Regions from separate parts of the Mesorhizobium calcicola genome, predicted to be linked through region 4. Evidence: predicted binding sites of a transcription regulator. Region 4 holds the regulator's gene; each other region holds the start of a gene.
What was found. The regulator PhoB, encoded in region 4, activates phosphate uptake and scavenging genes when phosphate is short. The targets are predictions, from matches to a motif close to TGTCATNNANCTGTCAT.
Positions count from the first base shown of each region.

Region 1: the regulator PhoB is predicted to act here: its motif matches at 5,036-5,052, upstream of ACFSQT_RS04740 (ceramide glucosyltransferase).
Region 2: the regulator PhoB is predicted to act here: its motif matches at 1,379-1,395, upstream of ACFSQT_RS29800 (YdcH family protein).
Region 3: the regulator PhoB is predicted to act here: its motif matches at 5,830-5,846, upstream of ACFSQT_RS10520 (inorganic phosphate transporter).

Region 1 is NZ_JBHUGY010000008.1:261,910-269,465, forward strand. Features, by position in the region: gene araD1 (AraD1 family protein) at 1-244, shown strand, start outside; gene ACFSQT_RS04725 (ABC transporter substrate-binding protein) at 299-1,072, opposite strand; gene ACFSQT_RS04730 (2'-deoxycytidine 5'-triphosphate deaminase) at 1,172-2,266, opposite strand; SAM riboswitch at 2,422-2,499, shown strand; gene ACFSQT_RS04735 (O-succinylhomoserine sulfhydrylase) at 2,557-3,744, shown strand; gene ACFSQT_RS04740 (ceramide glucosyltransferase) at 3,759-4,910, opposite strand; gene apaG (Co2+/Mg2+ efflux protein ApaG) at 5,154-5,546, shown strand; partial or broken gene ACFSQT_RS04750 (IS630 family transposase) at 5,559-6,503, opposite strand; gene ACFSQT_RS04755 (alpha/beta fold hydrolase) at 6,766-7,556, shown strand, end outside.
Region 2 is NZ_JBHUGY010000052.1:13,652-21,207, reverse strand. Features, by position in the region: gene ACFSQT_RS29815 (transporter substrate-binding domain-containing protein) at 1-74, opposite strand, end outside; gene ACFSQT_RS29810 (IclR family transcriptional regulator) at 197-985, shown strand; gene ACFSQT_RS29805 (YdcH family protein) at 1,022-1,225, opposite strand; gene ACFSQT_RS29800 (YdcH family protein) at 1,464-1,643, shown strand; gene ispG (flavodoxin-dependent (E)-4-hydroxy-3-methylbut-2-enyl-diphosphate synthase) at 1,967-3,217, shown strand; gene ACFSQT_RS29790 (transglycosylase SLT domain-containing protein) at 3,223-4,077, shown strand; gene ACFSQT_RS29785 (Stf0 family sulfotransferase) at 4,145-4,987, shown strand; gene ACFSQT_RS29780 (response regulator) at 5,006-7,345, opposite strand; gene ACFSQT_RS29775 (phospholipase D-like domain-containing protein) at 7,488-7,556, opposite strand, start outside.
Region 3 is NZ_JBHUGY010000018.1:32,430-39,985, reverse strand. Features, by position in the region: gene ACFSQT_RS10545 (phosphodiesterase) at 24-842, opposite strand; gene ACFSQT_RS10540 (3-hydroxybutyrate dehydrogenase) at 874-1,662, opposite strand; gene ACFSQT_RS10535 (acetoacetate decarboxylase) at 1,911-2,699, shown strand; gene ACFSQT_RS10530 (patatin-like phospholipase family protein) at 2,692-3,852, shown strand; gene ACFSQT_RS10525 (hypothetical protein) at 3,974-4,102, opposite strand; gene ACFSQT_RS10520 (inorganic phosphate transporter) at 4,173-5,774, opposite strand; gene ACFSQT_RS10515 (ROK family transcriptional regulator) at 5,902-7,116, opposite strand; gene ACFSQT_RS10510 (extracellular solute-binding protein) at 7,322-7,556, shown strand, end outside.
Region 4 is NZ_JBHUGY010000061.1:31,871-39,426, reverse strand. Features, by position in the region: gene pstB (phosphate ABC transporter ATP-binding protein PstB) at 1-589, shown strand, start outside; gene phoU (phosphate signaling complex protein PhoU) at 615-1,322, shown strand; gene phoB (phosphate regulon transcriptional regulator PhoB) at 1,342-2,031, shown strand; gene ACFSQT_RS32485 (hypothetical protein) at 2,120-2,383, opposite strand; gene ACFSQT_RS32480 (ROK family protein) at 2,474-3,718, opposite strand; gene xylF (D-xylose ABC transporter substrate-binding protein) at 4,073-5,113, shown strand; gene ACFSQT_RS32470 (sugar ABC transporter permease) at 5,262-6,593, shown strand; gene ACFSQT_RS32465 (ATP-binding cassette domain-containing protein) at 6,609-7,409, shown strand; gene ACFSQT_RS32460 (CHASE domain-containing protein) at 7,538-7,556, shown strand, end outside.

The sequences.
Region 1 (7,556 bases), on a different contig from region 4:
TGGCGAAGCAAACATGTCGCACACCATTGCCAATCTCGAACATCACCACTTCAAATATGCGGCCTTCCGCCAGCCGGGCGACGTGCATGTGCATATGTTCGGCACGGCGACGCTGTCCTTCGCCGACGGCATCACGACCGAGGCTGGCGATGTGTTCGAGATCGGGGCCAAGGATTTCGGCCTGCCGCTGCGCAATCCGCTCGAGATCGAGCAGCCGGTGAAGGTGGCGGTGAAGGCGCTTTGAGGCGGCCTCCTTACCTTCTCCCACAAGGGGAGAAGGAAGAAACGCTCTCCAGCCTCAATAGATATCGAAGTCGAAGTACTTGGCCTGGATCTTCTTGTAGGTGCCATCGGCAACGATGGCGTCTATCGCCGCGTTGAGCTTGTCGCGAAGTGCCGTGTCCTCCAGGCGAACGGCGATGCCGGCTTGCGTCTCCGTGCCCTTGACGTCGCCGACCAGCTTGCAACAGCCGTCGCTTGCCTTCTTCAACCAGTCCACCAGCACGAATTTGTCGGAGATGACGGCATCGAGCCGCCCGTTCGTCAAGTCGGTGATCGCCTCTTCCTGGGTCGGGTAGAGTTTTGCCTCCGCGCCCGCCTTGCCATAGACATTCTGGGCATAGTCGGCCTGCGTGGTCGAAGCCTGGGCGCCGACCGTCTTGCCGGCAAGGGCCGCCGGTTCGGTCGAGGCGAGATCGGTATCCTTCGGCGCCACCAGCGCCAGCGGTGTCGTATAGTATTTGTTGGTGAAGGAGACCTGCTTCTTGCGCTCCTCGGTGATGCTCATCGAGGCGATGATGGCATCGAATTTCTTGGCCTGCAGGGCGGGAATGATGCCATCCCAGTCCTGGGTGACGATCTCGCACTCGACCTTCATCTGCGCGCACAGCGCGTTAGCGATATCGATGTCGAAGCCGACAACCTTGCCGTCGGAGGTGATGGTGTTGAACGGCGGATAGGCACCCTCGGTGCCGATCTTCAGTTTCTCCGCTGCCTGCGCCGAAAAAGAGCCGGCCGCCATCGCCAGCATGGCAGCGCCTGCTGCCGAGATGATCCATTTCGAAATCTGCATTTCTTGGTTCCCCTTGAACGCCGCCAGCTTGAACGGCCAGCAAGGCAGCCAAGCATGGCGAGCCAGCGCAGGCAAGTATATTGCCCGACGGGAATGGGTTCAGCGCGCGGCGCGGAAATGCTTGGACAGCTTCAGGCCCTGCGCCTGGTAGTTGGAGCCGAGATCGGTGCCGTAGAGCGCCTGCGGCCGTTTCAGCATATGCTCGTAGACCAGCCGGCCGACGATCTGGCCATGGTCGAGGATGAACGGCACTTCGTGGCTGCGCACTTCGAGCACTGCCCGGCTGCCGGTGCCACCGGACGCAGAGTGGCCGAAGCCCGGATCGAAGAAGCCGGCATAGTGGACGCGGAATTCGCCGACCAGCGGATCGAACGGCGTCATCTCGGCGGCGTAGAGCGGTGGCACATGCACCGCCTCCTGGCTGACGAGGATGTAGAACTCGTCAGGATCGAGCACCAGTTCGCCAGCACCGCTCTTGTGGATCGGCTCCCAGAAGTCGACCACCTCCTGTGCGGCGCGCTTGTCGACATCGACGAGACCGGTGTGATGCTTGCCGCGATAGCCGACCAGCCCGCTTTGATCGCCGTTGAGGTCGATCGACAGGGCGATGCCGCCGCCGGAAATGTTCGGTGGCTCGGTGGCGACCAGCATCTCGGCGCGATGCAGGTCATGCAGCTCGGCTTCCGAGAGCAGCGCATTGCCGGTGCGAAAGCGGATCTGCGACAGGCGCGAACCGGTGCGCGCGACGATCGGAAAGGTGCGCGGGCTGACCTCGAGATAAAGCGGGCCGTGATAGCCGGCGGCGATCTTGTCGAACTCGTGGCCACGGTCGGTCATGACGCGGGTGAAGATGTCGAGCCGCCCGGTCGAGCTCTTCGGATTGGCCGAGGCCGAAATGGCCGCCGGCAGTGCCAGGCTTTCAAGCAAGGGCACGATATAGACGCAGCCGGTCTCCAGCACCGCGCCGTCGGCAAGATTGATCTCGTGCAGTTGCAGCCGGTCGAGCTTTTCCGAAACCTTGTGGTTGGGACCCGGCAGGAACGAGGCCCGCACCCGCCAGGCTTTGTCGCCGAGCCTGAGATCCAGGCTCGCCGGCTGGATCTGGTCGGCATCGAGCGCGCGGGTCGACTTCAGCGCGCCGGACTGGAACAGCGCCGAAATGTCCTGATCGGGAAGAATGCCTGTTTGCCGCAAGGCTCCACTCCTAGGCCAGGCGATTCTTGGGCCAGGCGATTTTCCTGTCGCAGGTTCTTGCCGCAAAACCGTGGAACACTTTTGCGGAAACCTGCCTGGTACAAACCTCTTAATCAAGCCGGCAATTGACGCAAGCGTGGCGCGGGTCTAAAGGGTCGTTATCCCGTGGTGATTTGGCCGGTCGGCTTGCAGCCACGTTAAACAAGTCGCTAAAGGACCGTCGGGCCGCAAGGCCGTATGGACCGGTTGCGACTTTCGCGGCCGGTTTTTTTGTGTCTGGAACAAAAGCGATGAGCACCAAGAAGCGCAACTGGAAGCCTCAAACAGCACTCGTCCATAGCGGAACCCTGCGTTCCGGTTTCGGCGAAACCTCCGAGGCGATGTATCTCACCCAGGGCTATGTCTACGAAACGGCGCAGGCGGCCGAAGCCCGCTTCAAGGGCGAGGAGCCGGGCTTCATCTATTCGCGCTACGCCAATCCGACCGTCGACATGTTCGAAAAGCGCATGTGCGCGCTCGAAGGCGCCGAGGATGCGCGTGCCACGGCGTCCGGCATGGCGGCGGTGACGGCCGCGCTTTTGTGCAGCGCCAAGGCCGGCGACCATATCGTGGCGGCGCGTGCGCTGTTCGGTTCCTGCCGCTGGGTGGTCGAGACGCTGGCGCCGAGATACGGCATCGAAGCGACGCTGGTCGACGGCACCGACATCGCCAACTGGGAAAAGGCCGTCAAGCCGAACACCAAACTGTTCTTCCTGGAAAGCCCGACCAACCCGACGCTGGAAGTGGTCGACATCGCCGCGGTCGCCGCGCTTGCCAATTCGATCGGCGCGCGGCTGATCGTCGACAATGTCTTCGCAACGCCCCTGCAGCAGAAGCCCTTGCAGCTCGGCGCACATATAGTCGTCTACTCGGCGACCAAGCACATTGACGGCCAGGGCCGCTGTCTCGGCGGCGTCATCCTGTCGGACAAGAAGTGGATCGACGAGAACCTGCATGACTATTTCCGCCACACCGGCCCGAGTCTCTCGCCGTTCAATGCCTGGACGCTGCTGAAGGGCCTGGAGACGCTGCCGCTGCGCGTGCGCCAGCAGACGGAAAGCGCCGGCAAGATCGCGGATTTCCTGGCCGAGCGGCCCGAAATCGCCCGCGTCATCTATCCCGGTCGCGCCGATCACCCGCAGGCGGCCATCGTCAAGAAGCAAATGTCGGGCGGCTCGACGCTGATCTGCCTGGACGTCAAGGGCGGCAAGCAGGCGGCCTTCGCCTTGCAGAACGCCCTCGACATCGTGCTGATCTCCAACAATCTCGGCGATGCCAAGAGCCTGATCACCCATCCGGCGACGACGACGCACAAGAACCTGAGCGACGAGGCCCGCGCCGAACTCGGCATCGGGCCGGGCACGCTCAGACTGTCGGTCGGCCTGGAAGATACCGATGATCTTCTGGAGGACATCGAACAGGCGCTGAAGGCCAGATAAGCGGCCTTTGGCTTTCAGGCGCCGGACGGTGTCTCTTCCAGTTCGGCCGCCTTGGTGCCGATGGTCATCGCGTTGCCGCGCCAGTCGACGGCGCCGCCGAGCCAGCCGCGCGCCCACATCGCCGGCAGGATCATGTCGCGCACCATGATCGCCGCGACCATGCGCGGCGACAGGTACCAGCCCTTGGACCAGGCCAAAGCGCACTCCGGAAGGTAGAAGGCCGCCAGCACGGCAATGGCGGTTGCCCAGAGGCTGACGCCGGAAGCTGCCGCGGCAACCAGCGCAAGCGCCAGCGGCACCACCGCGCCAGTCAGGATTTCGGGTGCGAAGAACAGCGGGAAGGTGACGCGGCGCAGGCGCGCCCAACGGGCCTGACGCAACCAGATCTGATCAAACGTGCGCCGGCCGAGCGGCTGCTCGAACGGCGCGGCGACGAGATTGACGCGCAGGCCAAGGCCATTGACCAACTTGGTCGCGGCAGCGTCCTCGGCGATCTCGGCGGCCAGCGCGCGGATACCGCCGCCGGCTTCGAGCATCGGCTTGTTCCAGAGCATGCTCTTGCCCTGGGCAAAGCCAAGGCCAAGCGCCTCGCCGGCATACTGCCAGCGCGCCTGCAGCGTGTTGAGGAAAGCGCATTCGACTTCAGCCCAGAAGCCGGCCGGCCGCGAGCCGATCGGCGTCGAGCAGACAAGGCCGGTATTTGGCCGCCATGCCGCCATCAGGTGCTGGACGTAGTCTCCCGGCATCAACACGTTGGAATCGGCCAGGATAACCCAGTCGTGGCGCGCGGTTTCCCAGCCCTTGACGCAATTGTTGAGCTTCGGATTGGCGCTGATGCGGTCGTCGCCTATCAACAGTCGAGCCGGCACCTTGGGGAAACGGGCGATGGCGGCGCGGATCAGCCTGATCACCGGATCGTCGGCATGGGCGACGCAGAAGATCAGTTCGTAGCGCGGCCAGTCGAGCGAGAAGGCACGCTCCAGCGTCTCGTGCGTAAACGGCTCGACGCCACGCGACGGCACGACGATCGACACCGGCTGTGGCTTGCCGGCCGGCGGCGCGATAGTGCGGCGCCGCTTCAGACGCGAAGCGGCGAGCAGGATGCTGGCGAGGTTTGAGAGAATGAGAGCAGTCGAAAGCGTGGCGGTTATGAGAGTGAGTTCCATCGAGATCCGGTCACTCCAGAAAAACCGGTCCGCCAGAACAATCTGGCTGGCATGACGACCGATTTCAACAGTTCGGCAGAGCGCCCGAGTCGCGCGGCACTGGTGGCGCACACCATCATTGTCATGTGTCACTTAAATGACATTCTTTGCCGGCACCTGCCTTTAAGGCCGCAATGACGGACGCGCACCGTTGACCGGCCCGAGAGGAGCGCCGAAAGTCACCGGATCGTTTTGGAGCCGCATATGTATCGCGCCGTCACGCGCAACATCGAAGTGCAGGTCAGGCCGTTTTATCTGGAGGACCGCTCGGATCCATCGGAGAACCGCTATGTCTGGGGCTATCAGATAACCATCGACAACCAGTCGGATGAATTCGTGCAGCTGTTGTCGCGCTATTGGCACATAACCGACGGCACCGGCCGGGTCGAGGAAGTGCGTGGCCCCGGCGTCGTCGGCGATCAACCCGAGCTCAATCCCGGCGACAGTTACCAGTACACCTCCGGCTGCCCGCTCTCGACGCCGTCGGGCATCATGGTCGGCCACTACACGATGCGCAACAAGCGGGGCGAGACGTTCAACGTCGCCATCCCCGCCTTCTCGCTCGATCTGCCGGGCACGCGGCGGACGGTGAACTAGAGCACGTCCGGTTTAATCTGGGTCATAACCTGCGGCCTTGAAGTAGTTCTGGCATTCGGCTGGGGTGAAGAGGTCGACGAGCGATCCGACGGCGGTCCACAGGGCTGTGATTGTCCTCTCGGCTTTGGCCCGCATAAGAGCCTTGAGTTTTGAGAAGGCGTTTTCGATCGGATTGAAGTCGGGGCTGTAGGGCGGCAGGAACATGAGCCTCGCGCCGGTCGTCTCGATTGCATCGCGAACGCCGGCGGCCTTGTGGGCGGGAAGGTTGTCCATCACGACGATGTCGCCCTCCGACAGGGTCGGGACCAGCACCTGCTCGACATAAGGCCAGGAATACGTTGCCGTTCATGGCGCCGTCATAGACGAACGGGGCGGTCATGCCCGTCAGCCGCAGTGCGCCGGTGAAGGTGGTGGTTTTCCAATGGCCGTGCGGCACGCCCGCCCGGCAACGCTCACCGCATGGCGCACGGCCCCGCAGCCGGGCCATCTTGGTCGATAGTCCAGTTTCATCGATGAACACCAGCTTTGCCGGATCGAGGTCGAGTTGGCCGTCGAACCACGCACGACGGCGCTTCAGGATGTCGGGACGATCCTGCTCCAGTGCATGTGCGGACTTTTTTTGAACGTCCAGCCGTGCCGGCCAAGCCAGGCGCTTAAGGCGCTGCGACTGATCCGAGCCGATCGCTCGACCGCCAGCCGCTCTACCATCTCGTTCAGCGTGATGTCCTTGCGCTCATCGATCAACCCCACGATGAAGGCTTTATGCGCATCGAGGCTGGACGCGCGTCGACGGCCTTGCGGCCGCGGCGTCCGCTCGCCGATCTTCGCCCGTGCGATCCACCGGATTGCACTCGATATGCCGACGCCGAACCGCGCCGCCGCCTGCCGGGCAGACATGCCCGCGTCCGAAGCCTTCAAGACCCGCGATCGAAGATCGTCGCTCAGTGCTCTTCCCATCATCCACCTCATCAAAGTGGATGTTGAATCACCCGCGAAGCCCGACGTCACATCACAATCGATTCATTGATCGCGGGACGTGCTCTAGTGGCCACCTGCGCCTTGGCGCTGGCACACCGGCAGGTTACATTCGCCGCCTCTGCCCCAACTGCATCAATCCCGACTGGCGCGAGTTGCAGCAGGATCGGCACTTCCGTCAACGCAACGCCCAATGCCACGCGACGCCGTGCGAGCGTTGCGCCAAGCGCCAGGCAGCGGCTCGATGCACAATATTGAAACGGGGCTGTTTCTGGGCCGGTTGCCGTTCGCGAAAGTTGGACGAGGACTGGAAAGTCTTCTCATCATCAACGGCGGTCAGGGGTTCATGATGAAACCCGAGCCGTCCAGACTGGAAAAGGATGCCGGACGGCTCATCCGTATCCTTCCATCCGGCACGAGCTTTGTGCTGATTGGCTACGATCCCGCTCCAAAAGCCGATCTTTCGCTTGAGGGCATGTCCAGAGACATCGCGGAGATCATCGGCGCCAACTTCAAAAAGCCGGCGGGCTTGATGGGTATTTCTTATGGCGGCGTTGTCGCAACGCAGGTGGCCGCGCGATATCCAGACTTAGTAGGCAAGCTGATCCTGCTGGCGAGCGCACATGGCTTTTCGGCTGATGGAAAAAAGCTGCTCACCAAACAGATCCAACTCGCAAAGGCCGAACAATTTCACGCCTTGTTGGAGGAATTCACGACGGTATTTCGGCGGCCGTGGCTGAACCTTCTTTTGCGTTTTCGACTGAGGTTCGAAGAACGCAGATTGATTGCGCGGATGGGAGCGCCGAGTACGATCGTCCGCTATCTCGAAGCAATGCTCGACAACGATGTGACAAAAGAAGGCCTTCGCGACATCTCGGCGAGGACTTTGATCCTCGGCGGCGAGAGGGACCAGTTCTTCGGCGGCGGAATGATGGAAGCCACCGCGCGTGCGATCAGGGGAGCGAAGCTCACGGTGCTCCGGGAAGAAACCCATATGGCGCCAGTCGAACGAGCGTCAGATGTCTCAAACACCTC
Region 2 (7,556 bases), on a different contig from region 4:
CTCATGACCCCGGCCGTTGCCAGTCCGGCCATTCCCAGTTTCAGAAAATCACGCCTTTTGGATGTGTCGTTCACGGCGACCTCCTTTCGTGTTGTGTTCCCCTTGAACGAGAAATACATGCGTCGGCATTGCGATTGTCTCTTACAAGAGACGCATGTATCCTGTACAAGACAGATACTAACATCAGGAATTGACAATGCAAGATGGCAATGCCTTGGCAGTCTCAGTCGGCGACAAGACGACGGCCTCTCGTGAGAAGGGCCTCAACCGGGTGCTTGAGATTCTGGAGTTTCTGCATGTGACGCAGCGCGCGATCGGCATCGGCGATCTGGCCAAGGGGGTGAACGCGCCACGGTCGACAACCTACACGCTGGTGCGATCGCTGGTCGATGCCGGCCTCCTGGAGATGGAAGGCGACGGCAACCGCGTCTATTTCGGCAAGAAGCTTTATCTCTACGGAATGGATTATGTGCGCGGCAACGACCTGCTCAGGAGGGGGCGCCAGGAGGTCGACAATCTTTCGCGCGAGACCGGCGAAACCTCCGAATTATGCATGCTGCAGAGTGGCCGCTACACGATCGTCCATTCAAGCCCGGGCACCAGGCCGTTCCGGATCAGCTCGGCCACCGGCCTGCAGATTCCGCTGCCCTGGACCGCGTCCGGGCGGCTGCTTCTGGCGGGCCTGGAAAGGGCCGCGATCGAAGGCATGGTGTCGGAAGACGATCTCCTGCTGCCTGATGGCCGCAGGTTGGAGCTCGACGATTTCATCGCTGATATCGCGACGGCCAGATCGACTGGCTATTGCGTCACCTCAGGGCTTGTCGACGCCTATACGAAATGCCTGGCGGCGCCGGTCTTCTCGGCGGCCGGCAAGGTCGAGGCGACGATGTGCCTGGTGGTTCCCATCGACACGTCGAACGAAAAAACCGACGAACTCATCGGCCTGCTGCGCCAGCGCGCGGCGCGGCTTTCGATTTCGGGATGAGCCGCAAATCCATCGTCCGCCCGGCGCGGAATTCGTTCAGGCAATGATGTCGGGAATGATCTTGTCTTCCAGCGCCATCAGCCGGTCTTTGAGGAACAGCTTCTTCTTCTTCATGCGCTGGATCTGCAGCGGGTCGCAGTTCGTGGCGATCATCGCGTTGATCGCTGCGTCGAAATCGGCGTGTTCCTGCTTCAGCCGGGAAAATTCGAGGCGAATATCGGCCTGTTCCTGATCGGACATTCTCTACCGTCTGCACGTCTGCGGCGCCCAAAACTGGGCCTGATTGGGCGGGGCCGGCAACTTCTGCCACCGGCGCGCAGCCCATATCACATTTCACATTGTCGTGGAATGCTACCACGCAGCATTCGACATCGCTGCCGGATGGTGGCACAGTGTCATTGTGCCGTCACAGAAGCGACCTGCGGTGGACGCGCCGTGACGGCTGCAATCGAGGAAACCATGAAAGGGAGAACCAATCATGTCTCTTGCATCCCATCTTGATGAGTTGCAGCGGAAACACGGCGACATCGAGCGTGAAATCGATGACGCGATGAACCATCCATCGGTCGACGACCTCGAAATCGTGAATCTCAAGCGACGCAAGCTGGCACTCAAGGACGAGATTGAAAAACTGAGAGCACAACCAACCACGCATTGATGCCCTGCTGACATAGCCGCTTACGATCCGCGGCCTCTTTTGCCGGCGACGTCTGCCGCCGGTAGGGCGGGTTTTTAATTTCCAGCGCTGGGCTTTCAGCCGAGGCTGGACCTCCAATGAGCTCAATTATCGCTTCGGCCTTCGCCGGATCGGGATCATTTCCGATTCCTGCGGCGGGTCAATTGTGGCCAGTGGCGACCTGTCGCCATTGACAAGCCATCTTTGCTCCTCCACCTCATGCCCGGACCTAGCGCATCGGCCCGGAGCGTAGTTTGTGCGTCCAAGTGGACGCAAAGACGCTCCAGAGACAAAAGGCTGCCGGCATGACCGGATATTTTTCCTCTCCCTTCCCCCGCCGCACGTCGGTCGGTGTCGATGTCGGCGGCGTGGTCGTCGGCGGCGGCGCGCCTGTCGTCGTGCAGTCGATGACCAACACCGATACGGCCGATGTCGACCAGACCGTTGCGCAAGTTGCCGCACTGCACCGTGCCGGCTCCGAGATCGTGCGCATCACCGTCGATCGCGACGAGAGCGCGGCCGCCGTGCCGCGCATCCACGAAAGGCTGGCGCGGCTCGGCGTCAACGTGCCGCTGGTCGGCGATTTCCACTATATCGGCCACAAACTGCTGGCCGACCACCCGGCCTGCGCCGAGGCGCTGGCCAAATACCGCATCAATCCGGGCAATGTCGGCTTCAAGGACAAGAAGGACCGGCAGTTCGCGGCGATCGTCGAGATGGCGATCAAATACGACAAGCCGGTGCGCATCGGCGTCAACTGGGGTTCGCTCGACCAGGAGCTTTTGACCCGGCTGATGGACGACAACCAGGCCCAGGGTTTCCCGCTGACGGCGCAGGAAGTGACGCGCGAGGCGATCGTGCAGTCGGCCATTCTCTCGGCCGAAATGGCGGAAGAAATCGGCCTTGGCCGCGAAAAAATCATCCTGTCGGCCAAGGTCAGCGGCGTGCAGGATCTGATTGCCGTCTATACCGGGCTCGCCACTCGCTCCAACCATGCGCTGCATCTCGGCCTGACCGAGGCCGGCATGGGTTCGAAAGGCATTGTCGCCTCGTCCGCCGCCATGGGCATCCTGCTCCAGCAAGGCATCGGCGACACCATCCGCATCTCGCTGACGCCGGAGCCGAACGGCGACCGCACGCGCGAGGTGCAGGTGTCGCAGGAGCTGCTGCAGACCATGGGGTTCAGGCAGTTCGTGCCGATCGTCGCTGCTTGCCCCGGCTGCGGCCGCACCACCTCCACCGTGTTCCAGGAACTCGCCCAGAACATCCAGGCCGATCTGCGGAAGAACATGCCTGTGTGGCGCGAAAGATATCCCGGCGTCGAGAACCTCAAGGTCGCGGTGATGGGCTGCATCGTCAACGGCCCGGGTGAGTCCAAGCATGCCGACATCGGCATATCGCTGCCCGGCACCGGCGAGACGCCGACGGCACCTGTCTTCGTCGACGGCAAGAAGGCGGCGACGCTGCGGGGGCCGTCGATCGCGGCGGATTTCGAGAAAATGGTCGCGGACTATATCGAGCAACGGTTCGGTCGCGGCAAGGCCGCGGCGGAGTAAACGCAATGCAGCGTTTCCTCAGGGCGACGCTGGTTCTGCTTTGTGCCCTGGGGTGTTCGACCTCCGTTCAGGCGGATCCGCCGCAATCCGCCAAGCAGAGGCTCATCGACAAGGTCTGCAACCTGATCCAGGCCCATGCCGACCAGAACGGCCTGCCCAGGGATTTCTTCGCCCGGCTGATCTGGAAGGAAAGCCGTTTCGATCCCAACGCCGTCAGTCCGGTCGGCGCCGAAGGCATTGCCCAGTTCATGCCGGGCACCGCCAAGATGCGCGGGCTGGCCAATTCCTTCGACATCAGCCAGGCGATCCCGGCCTCGGCGAAATATCTCGCCGAGATGAAAACCAGCTACGGCAATCTCGGCCTGGCGGCTGCCGCCTACAATTCCGGCGAAAGCCGGGTCTCGCGTTGGCTCGGCTCGGGCGGCTTCCTGCCGATGGAGACCGAGAGCTATGTCTTCGACATCATGGGCGAGCCGGTCGACAAGTTCACCGACCGGGCCTATGCCGGCAAGGTCGAGCCGCTCGATGCAAAGGCGGATTTTGCCGTCGCTTGCCGCAGGCTGCCGGTGATCATGTCGCAGACCGTGGCGATGGCCTCGATCAACATAAAACCATGGGGCATCCAGGTGGCCGGCAACTTCCGCCGCAGTGCCGCGATCAGCCAGTGGCTGCGGGTGAGGAGCCGGTTTCCGGTTCTGCTCAGCGGCCATGATCCGGTGGTCAGCCGGGTGCGCACCCCCATCGGCCGGCGCGGCATCTACGCGGTCAGGATCGGTGTCGACGACCGCGCCGCCGCCAACGTCATCTGTCAGAAACTGCAAAGTATCGGCGGAGCGTGTGTGGTGGTGCGCAACCGGTAGTCGACTTGGAATCGGCACAATGTCTGAAAGAGGCGTTTGAAGGTGAAAGCCAGCATCGTTCTGCTCAATGGCCGTCGCATCCAGCAAGGATTTCAGCTATAGCGACGGCCGTCATTCGCCGGGGGCCTGCCGCACGACGAGCAGCATGGGCCATAAGATGTTTGACGGATACATTATCTGCGGCACGCCGAGAACCGGAAGCACTTTGCTGTGCAAGCTTCTGGCGTCTACGAAGACGGCCGGCAATCCTCACTCATTCTATCGGCGGCAGGACGTGGCGGAGTGGGCCGAAGACTGGGGCCTGCCCGATCGTGCCACGATGAGCGAGCTCCAATTCAATGCCGCCTATCTGAATGCGGCGATCGCCGCCGGCAGGGGTGGGACAGGCATTTTCGGCCTTCGTCTGATGCGCGAAAACCTGGATGAGCTCTCGGCGATCCTCGACCAGATTTTCCCAAAACTTTCATCGGACAGAGCGCGTTTTGAAAAAGCATTCGGTCATATTCTCTACCTGCATCTGTCGCGGGAGAACAAACTTGCGCAGGCTGTCTCCCTGGTCAAAGCGGAGCAAACCGGTCTTTGGCATATCGCTCCTGACGGAACCGAGATCGAAAGGGTCGCACCCGCGAAGAAACCGCAATATGATTTCGAGCGGCTCAGACGCGAGGTCACGGAGCTAGAGGCCTATGATGGCGCCTGGAACATCTGGTTTGCAGAACAAGGCATCATTCCACTGCGGGTTGGCTATGAGCGTCTTGCCGCCAACCCGGCTGCGACATTGCTAGGCATCTTCGAGGCCCTGGGCGTTCAAGCGCCGAATGCCGACGACGTAAGGCCCGGCGTTGCACAGCTCTCCGACGAGACGAGCCTTGACTGGATGCGCCGCTATCATCTGGACGCCGCCGCCTGATGCGTCGATGGCTGCTGGCTAAGCCGTCTTCGCCACCACCGTTTCGCTGAGCCAGGTGCCGATCTTGGTGCCGAGCCGGTCGGGCGAAACCGGCTTGGGCAGATAGTCGTCCATGCCGGCTTCGATGCACTTGTCGCGATCGCCCTTCAGCGCATGCGCGGTGACGCCGATGATCGGGATGCGGGTGCCCGACGAGGTCTCCATCGCCCGGATGGCGCGGGTCGCTTCGTAGCCGTTCATCTCCGGCATCGAGACGTCCATCAGGATCAGCCTGGGGCGCAGCGCCCTGTACATCTCGACGGCCGTGCGGCCGTTGCCGGCGATGCGGTAGCTGAGGCCAAGGCCGTTGAGGATCTGGCCGAACACCAGCTGGTTCACGTCATTGTCCTCGGCAATGAGGATATCGATCGGACCGTTCGGCGAGGCCGTCGATTCCGGTGCTGCGGCGACCGGCATCGCCGGGCCGCGGATGACGGTGAAAGCGGGTGGCGCTACCGGGGGAGCCGGCACGATCGGTTCGCGCACGAACTGCGCCTTGCCGACCTGCGAGCGGGCTCTCTGGATGACCGAGATGACGGTACCGAGCAAGACCGCGGAGCGCGCCGGCTTGGTCAGGTGGGCGGCAATGCCGAAGTCGATGATCATCTTGCCGAAATCGACTTGGTCGACCGAGGTCAGCAGCACCACCGGAATGGAAGCCAGCCGGCTGTCGGACGCAATCGCCCTGGCGACGTCGGCGCCGTTCATGCCCGGCATCTGGTAGTCGAGGATGATGCAGTCGACGGCGGCACCCAGCTGGAAGGCGCGATCGAGGAAGGCCAGGCCCACGGCGCCACTTTCGGCGGCGGCGCAATCGAAGCTCCAGCTTCTCAGCTGCTCGAGCAGGATTTCGCGGTTGACCGGGTTGTCGTCGATGACCAGCACGCGCGCGCCGGTGACGTCGACCGGTACGATTTCGTCGCGCGCCGTGGCATGGTGCGCCGGCAGCGGCACCGCGAACCAGAACACGGAGCCGCGGCCGATCTCGCTCTCGACGCCGATCTTGCCCGCCATCAGGTCGACGAGGCGGGCGGCGATGGCGAGGCCGAGGCCGGTGCCTTCGTGGCGGCGGGTCGACGAGCCGTCGACCTGGGCGAATTTTTCGAACACGTTCTGCAGCTTCTCGGCCGGTATGCCGATGCCGGTGTCCTCGACGCGAACCTTGAGCTGGACAACGTCATTGACGATCTCGCCGCCGACATCGATCAGCACATGACCCTTTTCGGTGAACTTCACCGCGTTGCCGAGCAGGTTGGTGACGATTTGCCGAAACCGCCCGGCGTCGCCGACGACATAGGCCGGCAGCCGCGGGTCGACCCGCACGATCAGTTCGAGGTTCTTTTCGGCGACGCGCGCAGATACCAGCGTCGCCACATCCTCGACCGCTTCGGAGAGGCGGAAGGGGGCCGGGTCGAGAGTGAGCTGGCCGGCATTGATCTTCGAGAAATCGAGAATGTCGTTGATGATGGTGAGCAGTGCGTTGCCGGATTTGACGATGACGTCGGTGAAGGTTTTCTGGCGCGCGGTCAGGTCGGTCTTGGCCAGCAGCTCGGCCATGCCGAGCACACCGTTCATGGGCGTGCGGATTTCGTGGCTCATATTGGCTAGGAATTCCGACTTGGCGCGATCGGCGGCCTCGGCCTTGAACAGGGATTCGGCCGATTCGGCAAAGGCGCGGCGGATGGCCACTTCCATCGGCCGGAAGATCCAGAAGGCGACGATGGCAAGGGCAGCGAACAGAATACCGCTCGCCCACAGCAGCAGCCTGTCGCTGGAGGCATCGGCCAGATGGCGCTCATCGTCCATGGCGGTGCGCACGCGGACCAGCATGGGCTGGGCAAATAGGTCGTTCTGGTTGCGGATTTCGCGATAACTCCATTCATCGACCTTCTGCGCCGCCGACATCAGGTTGAAGTTGCGCACCATGTCGCGGGGCGACCAGAACAGGTCGCCGTTGACGGAAGCGGATTCGAGCTCGTTGATGGTCTTCACCGAAAGGCGCGACCTGATCGCGGCAAGCTGGGCGGTCAGCGTCTCGATCTCGCCGGTCAGGCGCTCCGTATGGCCGCGCGCCGATGTCGTGAGCGCATCACGTGTCTCCGCCCGCCAGGCGGTGCCAGTCGTCTCGGCAAAGCTGGTCGCGTTGCGCAGGTCGCGGGTGAAGACGACGAGGTTGCTGTTCAGCGCATCGATGTCACGGCGAAAGGAATTGACACGATCGAGCGCAATCACGATGGCGGCGGAAGCCAGCGCGAAGATCAGCAACCCCGAAATATAGCGAATCCGGACCGACCGGATGAAGGACGAATATTCCGGCATGCGCAACCCCAACACATACGCATCATTTTAATGGTCGGGATTACGCTTCATTTACATTAAAATTTCGTTCGCAAGGGTTGGCTCGCCTTTGCGGAATCATGCCCTTCGCCTCGCTGCAGCTCCCCAGCTTCGCGTCCGATTGCTAGATGGTAGTCGCCCCTGCCATGGCGGTGAATATCTTCACGCGTTTCGTCTTCAGACTCCCCGGTGC
Region 3 (7,556 bases), on a different contig from region 4:
GCCACGCCCCTCAACGGTTAAGGCTATGGAGCCGCCTGCACCGGAAAATCGTGAAAATGCACGATCACCCCATCCGCATCGATCAGGATCACGGCATAGGCCGGCGGCTCGTACCCCAAGCTCCAGCTCTGCGAGAAATCGAGCGCGCTCTGATGATTGGTGCTGCGCAGCGTGCTGACGGGAATGCCGCGCCAGTTGCCTGCGATCAGCCGGTGGACGTGTCCGGCGAAGATGTGGCGGACATTGCCGTGGCGCAGCAGAACCTCATACAAGGCATCGGCGTCGGCGAGCCGGACACGGTCGAGCTCGGGGATGTGGATCCGGAACGGCGGGTGATGCATGAAGAGGAAGACCGGCCGATCGCGGGCTTCTTGCAACCGCTCATCGAGCCAGCCGAGGCGCGCCTCGCACAGCCTGCCCTCGACATGGCCGCTGTCCAGCGTGTCGAGCAGGATCACGCGGCCTTCAGAGCCATCGAAGACGCTTTGGACGAAGCCGCGCTCAGCGGCTGCCTCCGAAAACATTTCGAGAAACAGCGCCCGATCATCATGGTTGCCGAGCATCAACCGGCAAGGCGGACCGAACTTTGCCAGGCTCCCCTTGAGTGCGGCATAGGCGGCCCGTTCGCCGTCATTGGTCAGGTCGCCGGAAATCACCACCAGTTCGGCATCGGCATGGTTTTTGCCGATATCGGCAAGCAGGCTTGCAATCTGGAGAGCGGATTGGAGCCGTACAGGAGACCGCCCGGCGTCATCAGATGCGGATCGGATATCTGGATGACTTTCATGGACCTGACCGCAGTGCTTTCTCGCTGGCGGCTTCCTGTTGAAGCCTGACCGCATCAGCCGGCAAACGAAACGCCTTGACCATCTCCTACTGGGCGGTCCAGCCGCCGTCCATCGGCAAGGTCGTGCCGGTGATCTGCCTGGCTGAGTCCGAGCACAGGAACAGCGTCAGCGCGGCAAGCTCGTCGACGGTGACGAACTCCTTGGTCGGCTGGGCCGCCAGCAGCACATCGTGCTTGACCTGTTCCTCGGTCATGCCGCGCGCCTTCATCGTGTCGGGGATCTGCTTTTCGACCAGTGGCGTCCAGACATAGCCCGGCGCGATCGCGTTGACGGTAATGCCGTCAATGGCGGCTTCCAGCGCCACCGTCTTGGTCAGGCCGGCAATGCCGTGCTTGGCCGACACATAGGCTGACTTGAACGGCGAAGCGACCAGCGCATGCGCGGACGCCGTGTTGATGATGCGGCCCCATTTGCGCGCCTTCATGCCGGGCAGCGCCGCCTTGATCGCGTAGAAGGCGGCGAGCAGATTGATGCGGATGATGGCTTCCCATTTGTCGTCCGGGAATTCCTCGATCGGCGCGACATGCTGGATGCCGGCATTGTTGACCAGGATATCGAGACTACCGAACGTGGCCTCGGCCTCATGCACCATGGCGCTCACCGCCGCGCCGTCCATCATATTGGCATCGGAATAGCGGCACTTGACGCCGAAATCCCTCTCGATGCCGGCCCGCTCCTGCTCGATGGCCCCAGCATCGCCCAGGCCGTTGATGGTGACGTTGGCGCCTTCGGCGGCAAAGGCGCGGGCGATTGCCAGGCCGATACCGCTGGTCGAGCCGGTGACGAGGGCATTCTTCGAAGACAGGGAACCCATGGTGATCTCGCGCGAGGTGGGAGGGAACATGACATATAATTGTGCGTCGCAGCATGACAATGACAGAGCCATGTGTCGATGCGATTACAGCCTGACGACCGCGCTGGAGCATGGCTCCCATCCGGTTCGAAACCGTTGTCGCCGGGCTGACACGGCACTGTCATGGTGCCGTGCAACATAATCGGTAGCGCATTCGCGTGGTCATTCCAGACTAAATTCTGCCTGCAAAAGAACCTTGGGGGTGCAGCTTGGAAATCGCCGATGTCTTGAAGCGCGCCTATGCGATGCCGCTGACCAATCCGTCCTTCCCGCCGGGGCCGTATCGTTTCTTCGACCGCGAATACGTCATCATCACGTATCGCACGACGCGCGAGGCGCTCGAGGCCGTCGTGCCGGCGCCGCTGGAAATCGACGAGCCGCTGGTCAAGTACGAATTCATCCGCATGCCTGATTCAACCGGCTTCGGCGACTATACCGAGACCGGCCAGGTCATCCCCGTGCGCTACAAGGGCCAGCACGGCGGCTATGTTCATTCGATGTATCTCGACGACGACGCGCCGATCGCCGGCGGGCGTGAACTGTGGGGGTTTCCCAAGAAGCTGGCCAGCCCGAAGATCGTGCACGAGGGCGAAGTGGTGGTCGGCACCCTGCACTATGGCAGCGTTCTGTGCGCCACCGGCACCATGGGCTACAAGCACCGGGAGGCCGACCACGATTCCGTGCTTGCTTCGCTGGCTGCTCCCAACTTCCTGGTCAAGATCATCCCGCATGTCGACGGCACGCCGCGCATCTGCGAGCTGGTTCGCTACTACCTTACCGATATCACGCTGAAGGAGGCATGGACGGCGCCCGCGGCTCTCGATCTGCGGCCCCATGTCATGGCCGACGTGGCGAAGTTGCCGGTGCTCGACATCGTATCCGCTGTTCATTTCACCGCCGACCTGACGCTCGGGCTGGGCAAGGTGGTTCACGACTACCTCGCCGATCGCAGCCTGTCCGAAATCGGCGCAACCCAGCCGGAGAAAATTCGTGCTTGAACGCAATCGCAAGAAAGAGGCCACCGCCACCATCGAGGAAATCTCGGCGCAGTATGACCGCATCGCGCTGGTGTTTCAGGGTGGCGGCGCGCTCGGCGCCTATCAGGCAGGGGTCTATCAGGCGCTGGCCGACGCCGGCTGCGAGCCGAGCTGGCTTTCCGGCGTTTCGATCGGCGCCATCAACGCGGCGATCATCGCCGGCAATGAGCCAAGCCGCCGGCTGCAGCGTCTCGAGCAATTCTGGCAGACGATCTCGGGCCGCAAGATCTGGGCCTATACGCCGGAAGGCGACATCTACCGCGACATCCGCAACCGCACCAGTTCGTGGATGACGATGACCATGGGCCAGCCCGGCTTCTTCAAGCCACGCAATCCCAATCCCTGGTTCGAGCAGCCGGGCGCCGAAGGCGCCACCAGCTTCTATGACACGGCCGAGTTGAAGGAGACGCTGGAGAGCCTGATCGACTTCGATGTCCTCAACGACGGCAAGAAGCGGCTGAGCGTCGGCGCGGTCAATGTCAGGACCGGCAACTTCGTCTATTTCGACACCGAGAAGGTGCGCATCGAGCCGGAGCACATCATGGCCAGCGGCGCGCTGCCGCCCGCCTTCCCGTCGATCCGCATCGCAGGCGAATACTACTGGGACGGCGGCATCGTCTCCAACACGCCGCTGCAATACCTGCTCGACCAGGAAGAGGACCGCTCCTCGCTGGTGTTCCAGGTCGACTTGTTCAGCGCGCGCGGCACCTTGCCGCGCGGCATGGCCGATGTGCTGTCGCGGCACAAGGACATCATGTATTCCAGCCGCACGCGGCAGAACACAGACAATTTCCAGCGCATCCATGCGCTCAAGATGAAATTGCTCGACGCGCTGAAGCGCGTCCCTGCCGAATTGCTGAAGGAAGGCGAAAGAGAGCTGATCGCCGACTATTCCAATGCCGGCGTGGTCAACATCGTCCACCTCATCTACCAGCACAAAGGCTATGAGGGTCACGCCAAGGACTACGAATTCTCCGGCACCTCGATGCGCGACCACTGGGAGATGGGGCTGGAAGACACGCAGCGCACGCTGCGCCATCGCCAGTGGCTGACCTTGCCGACCAATGTCGAGGGCGTCGCCATCCACGACCTGCACCGCGAGGATCCGACCTGACAGCGGCTCAGAGCATGATCCCGAAAAGTGGATACCGGTTCTCGGGAAAGATCATGGTCAAATACTGAGACAGAACCCATCCCGGTTCCATCGGGATGGGTTCTGGGCTGGGATCGCGGTTTCAGAACCGCAAATTGGCGCCGGCGCGCAACAGCAGCCAGTAGAACAGGCCGGTCGCGACGCCCGCGAGCAGCAGCGCCAAAAGAAAGCCGCCGGGTGTCTCGGTAAGCGGCAGGCCGGCGGTGTTCATGCCAATTCAGGACAGGCTTGCCGAAGGAAAGGCGGCGCCGGAACCGGCGCCGCCTTTTGTTTGTCGAGCTCTAAAACACCTGGCGGAAGATGATGAACAGCACGAAGGCGAGCGTGATCGAGCAAGGCAGCGTCAGCACCCAGGCAAGCAGCAGATTGCGCACCGTCGACCATTGCAGGCCCGAACCGTTAGCGGCCATCGTTCCGGCGACGCCCGACGACAGCACATGGGTCGTCGACACCGGCAGCCCGAGCCGGTCGGCCATGCCGATGGTCACCATCGCGACAAGCTCCGCGGCGGCACCCTGTCCATAGGTCAGATGGCTCTTGCCGATCTTCTCGCCGACCGTGACGACGATGCGCTTCCAGCCGACCATGGTGCCGAGGCCGAGCGCCAGGGCAACGGCGACCTTCACCCAGATCGGGATGAACTTCGTCGCGTTGTCGACGGCCTTGTGATAGTCGGTGACCGCCTTGAGATCGGCAGCCTCCATCGGCAGCAACTTCTTCTTGTCGATCAGCTTGAGCGCCTCACCAATCAGGTAGATGTCGTTGCGGGCGTTGCTGACCAGGTCGGTCGGCACATTGTCGACAGTGGCATAGGGCCGCAGGCCCGCTGTCGTGTTGTGGATGTAGGTCTGCAGCGCGACCGTCGTCTGGTCGTTCCAGGTCCGGGTGCGCACGGCATCCTGGACGGCTGCCTTGGCGTCGGCGACGGTGACGCCCGGCTTGACATATTTGCCCAGCGCCTGTTCGACGCTGACGGAAGCCGCCTTGTAGGCCTCGAGGTAGTTGATGTCGGGCGTCCGGTTCAGCGCAAAGGCCGTCGGCACGACACCGATCAGGATCAGCATGATGAGGCCCATGCCTTTCTGTCCATCGTTGGAGCCGTGCGCGAAGCTGACGCCGGTGCAGGTGAAGATCAGCAGCCCGCGGATCCACCATGGCGGCGGCGTGTTGCCTTTCGGTGCTTCGTAGAGGGCCGGATTGCGGACGAGCAGCTTCATCGCATAGAGCAGGATCGCCGCGGCAAAGAAGCCGATGATCGGCGACACCAGCAAGGTGATGCCGACATTGGTCGCCTGCGACCAGTCGACACCGCTAGTGGCACTGCCGGCAGGCGCCATGAACTGGTTGGCGAGGCCGACGCCGATGATCGAGCCGACCATCGTGTGCGAGCTCGACGCCGGCAGGCCGAGGAACCAGGTGCCGAGGTTCCACAGGATGGCGGCGACGAGCAGTGCGAACACCATGGCAAAGCCGGAGGACGAGCCGACCTGCAGGATCAGCTCGACCGGCAACAGCGACAGGATGCCGAAGGCCACGGCGCCACTGGAGGTGAGAACCCCGAGGAAATTGAAGGCGCCCGACCACATGACGGCGAATTCGGCCGGCATTGAGCGCGTGTAGATGACGGTCGCCACCGCATTGGCCGTATCATGGAAGCCGTTGACGAATTCGAAGCCGAGCGCGATGAGCAAGGCGATACCGAGCAGGATCCACGGCACGGTCTTGGCCTCGGCCAGATCCTGGCTGAGCGCGTAGCCGACATAGACGACGCCGACGAGCACCAGCACGCCGAAGGCGGGCAGGAACCACTTCGCGCTACCCGAACTGTCCAGCGGATGATCCGGTCTCGGAATGCCCGCTTCACTAGAAACTATGTCCACCATGTCCCACTCCTATTGCATTGCAGCAAAGAACCGGGACGAACGCTATGTCCGCACAATGAACCCTGTATGACGATATCGAACACGACCTCTGAGCATATCTCAGGCGAAAAGCCGGGCGGTCGACGCTTCAGGCGCCGCTGAATCGCGTCTTCAGGATCGCAGAGAACAGCGGATCGAAGGCACGACTGATCGGCGCCGCGGCAGCTCCCAGCGCGATCGACCAGGGATCGGTGGTGCCAAGCTGCAGGCGTGGCAAATTCCGCCCGGGCCGGTCGGCGATCGACGGCAGCAGCGGATGCATTGCCTCGACCAGCCGGCGGGCCAGCGCTTCCGGCGCTCCGCTGGTCAGGATGACGGTCTGCGGATCGAAGATCGTTTCGATGAGATGCACGCCCCAGCGCAGATCATGCGCCGCACCATCGATCCAGGCCATCATCTTTGGATCCCTGGCGATGACCAGGGCGTTCATCTGCTGGTAGATATCGTTGTCTGCCGGGTTGAGGTCGAGATGCTGGTAAAGCGAAGCCAGCGACGCGCGATGTTCGAGCGGCGTCGAGCCGGGGCCGGCCGGCGACAGCAGCGCCATGCCGATCTCGCCGGCATTGCCATGGCCGCCGCTGTAGAGCTCACCGTTGAGGATCAATCCGGCGCCGATGCCGTAACCGACATAGAGGCAGACCGCGTGATCGACGCCGTGCGCCGCGCCGACGATGCGCTCCGCCGTCGCGCAGGCGGCGGCGTCGTTCTGCAGGCTGACATTCAGGCCCGTGCCTTCAGCCAGCTTGTCGAGCAGCGGAAATTTCTGCCAGGCCGGCATCATCCATTTATCGTCCAAATTCTTCAGCCCGAAAGGACCTGGCATGGCAACGCCAAGGCCGACCAGCCTGTCTTCGGACTGAGCGGAAATCTCGGCAAGTTTCCGCCGGACGCCGCTGATCAGGCCAAGGATGACCTCGACGCCCTTCGATGGCTCATCGAACGGCAGGTTGGCCTCGGCGCGAGCCAGCACGCTGCCTATCAGGTCGACGGCGACCGCCCGCGTCAGGTGACGGTCGATCTGCAGACCGATGGCGAAGGCGCCTTCGGGAACCAGCCTGTAGGGGGTCGAGGGTTGGCCCCTGCCCTTGCGCACCGCATCGAGGGCAACGACCAGGCCATCACTTTCGAGATCCTCGATGATGTTGGAGACCGCCTGTTTGGTGAGCTGCGTCGCCCGTGCCAGATCGGCCCGCGACAGGGCGCCATTGAGACGCAGCGCCTCGATCATGACACGACGGTTGTGGGCGCTCGTGCCTTCCTGATTGGTGCCGCTTTTGGCGCGGATCGGGCTGATATCGTCCACCGGCGTTTCCCTCTTGACTCCAATAGGATATTGATCGACTAATTAAGTCAAGCGAATTGACTTAATAGCGGAACGACTGCAGAAAAAGATGGCCAGGGCTTTGTGCCTGTCGCCGCCCCACCGGTCGGGAACATTGGGTCACGTGACATCAACCCGGGAAGGCAACGCAATCGCCTGACCGTCACATCGGAAATGGGAGAAGAAGATGCTGAAATCGATCGGTAAGACACTCTTGGGCGCAGTCTTTTTTGGAGGATTGCTGGTTCCCCATGCCTTCGCCGAAACGTCGCTCAATGCGCTTTTCATGGCGCAGGCCGCCTATAGCGAGGCCGACGTGCGCGCCATGACGGATGCCTTCACCAAGGCCAATCCCGACATCAAGGTCAATCTCGAATTCGTCCCCTACGAAGGCCTGCACGACAAGACCGTGCTCGCGCAGG
Region 4 (7,556 bases):
CGACTCGGCGCGGGTGACCGGCAAGATCACGCTCGACCAAGAGGATATCTACGACAAGAGCATCGATGTCGTCGAACTCAGGGCGCGCGTCGGCATGGTGTTCCAGAAGCCCAATCCGTTCCCGAAGTCGATCTACGAGAACGTTGCCTATGGCCCGCGCATCCATGGGTTGGCCAAGCGTAAGGCCGACATGGATCAGATCGTTGAACAGAGCCTGAAGAAGGCGGCGATCTGGAACGAGGTCAAGGACCGCCTGCAGGAGCCCGGCACCGGCCTTTCCGGCGGCCAGCAGCAACGCCTGTGCATCGCACGTGCCATCGCCGTGTCGCCCGAGGTGATCCTGATGGACGAGCCCTGCTCGGCGCTCGACCCGATCGCCACCGCTCGCGTCGAGGAACTGATCGACGAACTGCGCCAGAACTACACGATCGTCATCGTCACCCACTCGATGCAGCAGGCGGCGCGCGTGTCGCAGCGCACGGCGATGTTCCATCTAGGCTATCTGGTCGAGGAGGGCGCTACCGACAAGATGTTCACCAACCCCGACGACAAGCGCACCCAGGACTACATCACTGGCCGCTTCGGCTGAGCTCAGGCATACGAGGACTAAGATCATGGGCGAACACACCGTCGCTTCTTTCGACGAGGATCTCGGACAGATCCGCAGGCTTATCAGCGACATGGGCGATCTCGCCAGCTCGATGGTCAGCGGTGCCACCAAGGCGCTGCTGAGTTCCGACAACGCCATGGCCCAACGCGTCGTCTCCGACGACGCGATCATGGACGCGCGCCAGCGCGAGCTCGACGACCGCGCCATCACACTGATCGCCAAGCGGCAGCCGATGGCCGACGATCTGCGCCATGTCGTCGGTTCGATCCGCATGGCCGGCGACCTTGAACGCATTGGCGACCTTGCCAAGAACATCGCCAAACGCGTCGGCACCGTCGGCCTAAGCGTCACGCCGCGCGACCTGTCGCACTCCATCGACACCATGGCGCAGCTGGTGCTGATCCAGGTGCAGGGCGTCATCGAGGAATATGCGGCGCGCGACGCCGAGGCCCTGGCGAAACTGCGCGCCGCCGACGAGCGCATCGACGTCAAGTACACCTCCGTGTTCCGCGAACTGCTGACCTACATGATGGAAGACCCGCGCAACATCACCGCGTGCACGCATCTTTTGTTCTGCGCCAAGAACCTCGAGCGCATCGGCGATCACGTCACGAACATCGCGGAAAATGCGTATTATGTTTTGACCGGCAAGCAGTTGCCCGCCAATCGTCCGAAGCAGGACGAGACGGCAATGTCCGCGCCGGCGGCATGACGACAGGGGTGACCAGTCGATGATCGCGCCACGCATCATGGTCGTGGAGGACGAGGAGCCGCTGGGTGTGCTGCTCCGCTACAATCTGGAGTCCGAGGGTTACCAGGTCGAGGTGGTGACGCGCGGCGACGAGGCCGAAATTCGCCTGCAGGAGAACGTCCCCGACCTTCTGGTGCTCGACTGGATGGTGCCCGCGGTTTCCGGCATCGAACTCTGTCGCCGGCTAAGAATGCGTCCCGAGACGGAGCGGCTGCCGATCATCATGCTGACCGCGCGCGGCGAGGAAAGCGATCGTGTGCGCGGCCTCTCCACCGGGGCCGACGATTATCTGGTCAAGCCGTTCTCGACGCCGGAGTTCATGGCCAGGGTCAAGGCGCTGCTGCGCCGCGCCAAGCCGGAAGTGCTGTCCAGCGTGCTCAAGGTCGGCGACATCGTGCTCGATCGTGAATCGCACCGGGTCTATCGCAAGAAGAGCGAGATCCGGCTCGGACCTACCGAATTCCGCCTGCTCGAATTCATGATGCGCCATCCCGGTCGCGTGTTTTCGCGCAGTCAGCTGCTCGACAATGTCTGGGGCGAGACGATCTATATCGACGAGCGTACGGTGGACGTCCACGTCGGCCGGCTGCGCAAGGCGGTCAACAATGGCCGCATGCCCGACGTCATCCGCACCATCCGGGGGGCGGGATACGCGATCCGCGAAGACTAGAGCTTGTCCCATCCCGATAAGAACGGGATGGGACTCCAAGATCAAAACTCCAGTCAGCAGGCAGTCGCCAATGCCGTGAAGAGGGTGGTTAGCGGACTTCGACTTCTCCCAACAGATGTTGCCGCCTCATCTCCTCTTCGACCCAGGCAGTAACGCGCCGGAGCTTTGAATGTTTGATGTCTCGCATGATCAGTTGCGTTGTGGCCGCATCGACCTCGCCGATATCAATTTCGCCCCAGCCGTTGGTTCGTAGGAAGCGGTAGACGTCCTCACCGAAGTTGCGAACACGATGGATGAGGCCGTAAAGCTCGGCCTGATCTATGTTGAAGTTGATCACCAACGAACGGGACATCAGCAGATCATACAGGCAGACACATTGCCAATTGATGTCCGCAATGGGTCGAACTCGGTCGTTCAGAATGATTGAGTTTCGCCCTGACCGTCAGGCAACGTTCTTTCCGGCACCCGTTCTTGCCTGCGCGCCCGGCGCGAAAATCTCCTGGTCGACGAAGGTCAGCGCGCGCATGGCGCAGCCTTCGCGGATCAGCGGCAGTTCGTTCGGCTCGGTGTCGAAGGAAATCGATTTCGAGTGCTGGCCGCCGGCGGTCTGGGCTATCGCCTCGCGCAAGGCAGGCTCGATCAGGTCGAAGGCCGCGGCGCTGACGCCGACCATTGCGACGGGCGCCGGATCGATCAGCGCGAACAGGCTGCCGAGACCGTAGCCGAGCGCCTCGCCGGCCTTGCGATAGGCCTCGCGCTCGGGTCCATCCCTTTCGCGCGCCGCGGTCGCCAGGGCGCGCATGTCAGCGTCACTGACATCGGCGACCGGCTCGGTGTCCTCGCCCAGCTGCCTTGCATTGCGCCAGATCGCGTAGTTGCCGGCATAGGCCTCGACGCAGCCGCGCCGTCCGCACCGGCACAGCGCGCCGTTCGGCCGATGGATCATGTGGCCGAACTCGCCGCCCGAGGAATGGGTGCCGGTGAACAGCTCGCCCTTCAGCACCAGGCCCATGCCGATGCCGTGCGACAAGAGGATGGCGATGAAATCGTCACGGTAGCGCTGCGGATCGCGCCAGCGCAGCGCCACCGCCATCATGTTGCAGTCGTTCTCCATGGTGGCGGGGATGCCGAACTCGTCTTCGAGTATGTCGGCGAAGGCGATATCGGTGTGTGGCGTGATCGGCGACCACAGCATGGCGCGGGCACGCGTGTCGGTGATGCCCTGGATCGCCAGCGCGATGCGGGCGACGCTGCGGACGTCGAGATCGGGATCCTCGATGCGGCGCCGCACGATGGCGACGCATTCGTCGATCAGCGCGTCGCGCGACATGGTCAGCGTGTCCAGCCGGCGCTGTTCCTCGGCGATCACCTGGCCTGCATAGTCGATGACGGCGACCGAGAGGAAGTTCAGCGACAGCACCACGGTCATCACCGCCGCCGCTTCCGGATTGAGGCCGAGGCCGACCTGCGGCCGGCCGCGTTTGAGCGAGCCGGCCTCGCTCGGCTTGCTCTCGGTCAGGATGCCTTCGCCGATGAGGTCGGCGGAGATCGCCGATATGGTCGAATGGCTGAGGCCCGTGGTCGCGGCGATCTCGGTGCGGGACGGCTGTCCGGCGCGGCGCACGGCCGCAATCACCATCGCCCGGTTGCGGCGGCGCAGATCGTCGTGGCGGATTCCGACCGACATGCTTTTCACATCCTCCCGGTCGCCGCGGCCTCTCGTTGCCTCCCGAAGGCCATCAGCGAAGCCTGAAAGCGCGAGGCGCTTCAGGCACTTGTTTCCGCGCGTGTCGTTGTCCCCAAACCACTGCGCACCTTTGGGGCGACATGCGCCAGACAAATTCTGGCAGAAGGCCACCATCCTGTCATTATTTATTCCGGAGCTCGAAAAAAATTCAGAGGGACATCAAAATCCACCAGAATCGATGTTGACAGCGTTCGGGTGTTAGATCAGTATTTTTTCGAGGCTCGAAAAAATAGAGCCTCTGTGCCGGCCTTCGGGCCAGTTTGGTCGCGCCATACGCGGCGCAGGGAGGATAATATGAAAAGATTCACAGCCGCCATCCTGGCGGGTGTCGCCATGTCGCTGACGCTCGCGTCGGTCGCGCAGGCGAAGGACAAGGTCATCGGCGTTTCGTGGTCCAACTTCCAGGAAGAACGCTGGAAGACCGATGAGGCCGCCATGAAGACGGCGATCGAGGCAGCCGGCGACAAGTACATCTCCGCCGACGCGCAATCCAATCCCGGCAAACAGCTCACCGATGTCGAGAGCCTGATCTCGCAGGGCGCCAACTCGCTGATCATCCTGGCGCAGGATGCCTCGGCCATCGGTCCGGCGGTGCAGAAGGCGCTGGACGAAGGCATTCCGGTCGTCGGCTATGACCGGCTGATCGAGAACAAGGACGTCTTCTACCTGACCTTCGACAACAAGGAAGTCGGCCGCATGCAGGCCCGCGAAGTGTTCAAGGTCAAGCCGGAAGGCAACTATGTCTTCATCAAGGGCTCCGGCGCCGACCCGAATGCCGATTTCCTGTTCGCCGGCTCCATGGAAGTGCTCAAGGACGCGATCGACAGCGGCAAGATCAAGAATGTCGGCGAGGCCTATACGGACGGCTGGCTGCCCGCCAACGCCCAGAAGAACATGGAACAGTTCCTCACCGCCAACGACAACAAGGTCGACGCCGTGGTCGCGGCCAATGACGGCACCGCCGGTGGGGTCGTCGCGGCGCTGACGGCGCAGGGCCTTGCCGGCGCCGTGCCGGTCTCGGGCCAGGACGGCGACCACGCCGCGCTGAACCGCATCGCGCTCGGCACGCAGACCGTGTCGGTGTGGAAGGACGCGCGCGAGCTCGGCAAGAATGCCGCCGAGATCGCCACGCAGCTGGCCGACGGCAAGAAGATGACCGACATCGCCGGCGTCAAGGACTTCACGACGCCTGGCGGCAACACCGTCAAGTCGCTGTTCCTGACCCCGGTTGCCATCACCAAGGACAATCTCAACGTCGTCATCGACGCCGGCTGGATCAAGAAGGACGAAGTCTGCGCGGGCGTCGCCGCCGGTGCCGTCGCGGCCTGCAACTAAAACCGAACCGATCCCGGTTCGATCTCGGCGCCGCGGCCCCAGGGCCGCGGCGTTTCTCAAGAGGCATTCCGCTTCAAATGACCGCGGAAAGCAAATAGCATCGTGTTTCCGGCATCCGCGCCAGACGGCAAACCGGTGGGAGGATATCATGACCGACACGACCTCTAACGGGCCTGCCGCAAATCCGCCCGCAGACCGGGCGCGTGCGTCCGAACTAAGCGCCGTCGGACGCTTCCTCAAGGCAACCGAACTCGATACGCGCATGCTTGGCATGGTCGGTGCGTTGCTGGTCATCTGGGTCGGCATTCACATCCTGTCGGGCGGACTTTTCCTGACGCCGCGCAACCTCTGGAACCTGTCGGTGCAGACCTCGTCGGTCGCAATCATGGCGACCGGCATGGTGCTGGTCATCGTCATGCGCAACATCGACCTTTCGGTTGGCTCCGTCGAAGGCGTGATCGGCATGATCATGGGTGTGGCGCAAGCAGAATTCCTCATTCGCGTCATCGGTTTCCAGCTTGGAAATCCCTGGCTCTGGATCATCGCACTGGCCGCCGGCGTGGTGCTTGGTCTGGTGATCGGCGCCTTCCAGGGCTTCATCATCGCCTATCTCGACGTTCCTGCCTTCATCGTGACGCTGGGCGGTCTGTTGGTCTGGCGCGGCATGGCATGGCTGATCACCAATGGGCGCACGGTCGCGCCGCTCGACGCTACGTTCCAGCTGATGGGCGGCGGACCACGGGGCTCGATCGGCGCCAGCGCCAGCTGGATCGTCGGCATCGTCGCCTGCGCGGCTGTCGCTTTCGCGCTGCTCAACGGCCGGTCGCAGCGCAAACGGTTCAACTTTCCACTGCGCCCCGTCTGGGCGGAAACCTTTCTCGGGGTGGTCAGTTGCGCTGCCATCCTTGGGGCCGTCTGGATCGCCAATTCCTATCCATGGCCAATCGGCATCGTGCGCCAGTATGCACAGCAGAACGGCATCACCATTCCCGAAGGCGGGCTGTTCATCGCCCACGGCATCGCCATACCGGTACTGATGGCGGTCGCGGTCGGTATCGTCATGACCTTCATCACCAAGCGCACCCGTTTCGGCCGCTATGTCTTTGCCATCGGCGGCAATCCGGAGGCCGCCAATCTCGCCGGCATCAACACCCGCTGGGTGACCATGAAGGTGTTCATGATCATGGGCGTGCTGGCCGCGATCAGCGCGGCGATCTCGTCGGCCCGCCTCAACGCGGCGACCAATGCGCTGGGCACGCTGGACGAGCTGCTGGTGATCGCCGCCGCCGTGATCGGCGGCACCTCGCTTGCCGGCGGCTCCGGAACGGTGCTCGGCGCCATGCTCGGCGCACTGCTGATGCAGTCGCTCCAGTCCGGCATGGTGCTGCTCGGCATCGACTCGCCGCTGCAGAGCATCGTCGTCGGCGCAGTGCTCGTCGTCGCGGTCTGGCTCGACACCGTCTATCGCAAGCGCGTCTAGGGGAGGACAAGGATCATGACAGACAAAACCGCTCCCGCAGCCACCGCGCTGATCGACATGAGGAACATCTCGATCGCCTTTGGCGGCATCCGCGCCGTCGACGACGCCTCGATCGATCTTTTCCCCGGTGAGGTCGTGGCGCTGCTCGGCCACAACGGCGCCGGCAAGTCGACGCTGATCAAGATCCTGTCCGGCGCCTACAAGCGCGACGCGGGCCATATCTTCGTCAACGGCGAGGAGGCATCGATCTCAAACCCGCGCGACGCCAAGAAATATGGCATCGAGACGATCTACCAGACGCTGGCGTTGGCCGACAATGTCGATGCCGCCGCCAACCTGTTTCTCGGCCGCGAACTGATGACCGCCTGGGGCACGCTCGACGACGTTGCGATGGAGGCCGAGGCGCGCAAGGTGATGGGCCGGCTCAATCCCCGCTTCCAGCGCTTCAAGGATCCGGTGATCAAGCTGTCGGGCGGACAGCGGCAGTCGGTGGCGATCGCGCGCGCGATCCTGTTCAACGCGCGCATCCTGATCATGGACGAGCCGACGGCGGCACTTGGTCCGCAGGAAACGGCGCAGGTCGGCGAACTGGTCAAGCAGCTCAAGTCCGACGGCATCGGCATCTTCCTGATCAGTCACGACATCCACGACGTGTTCGAGCTTGCCGACCGGGTCTGCGTCATGAAGAACGGCCAGGTCGTCGGCACCGCGCGCACCACCGATGTGACCCAGGACGAGGTGCTCGGCATGATCATTCTGGGCAAATGCCCGCCCGGCGCCATTCCCGGGCCAGGCGCGTTGAAGATCGCCGCCTAGGGTTTGCCGCCTCGGCGCATTGCCGGTCATGTGATGTGCCAGCTGTCATGATGGCTTGGCCTTGCCATTGTGTTGGCACGGCGACTTGCGCATAAAGGTCCGACATTGCCCATGGACCGCATCATCCGTTGAAGAAGCTTTTTCCAA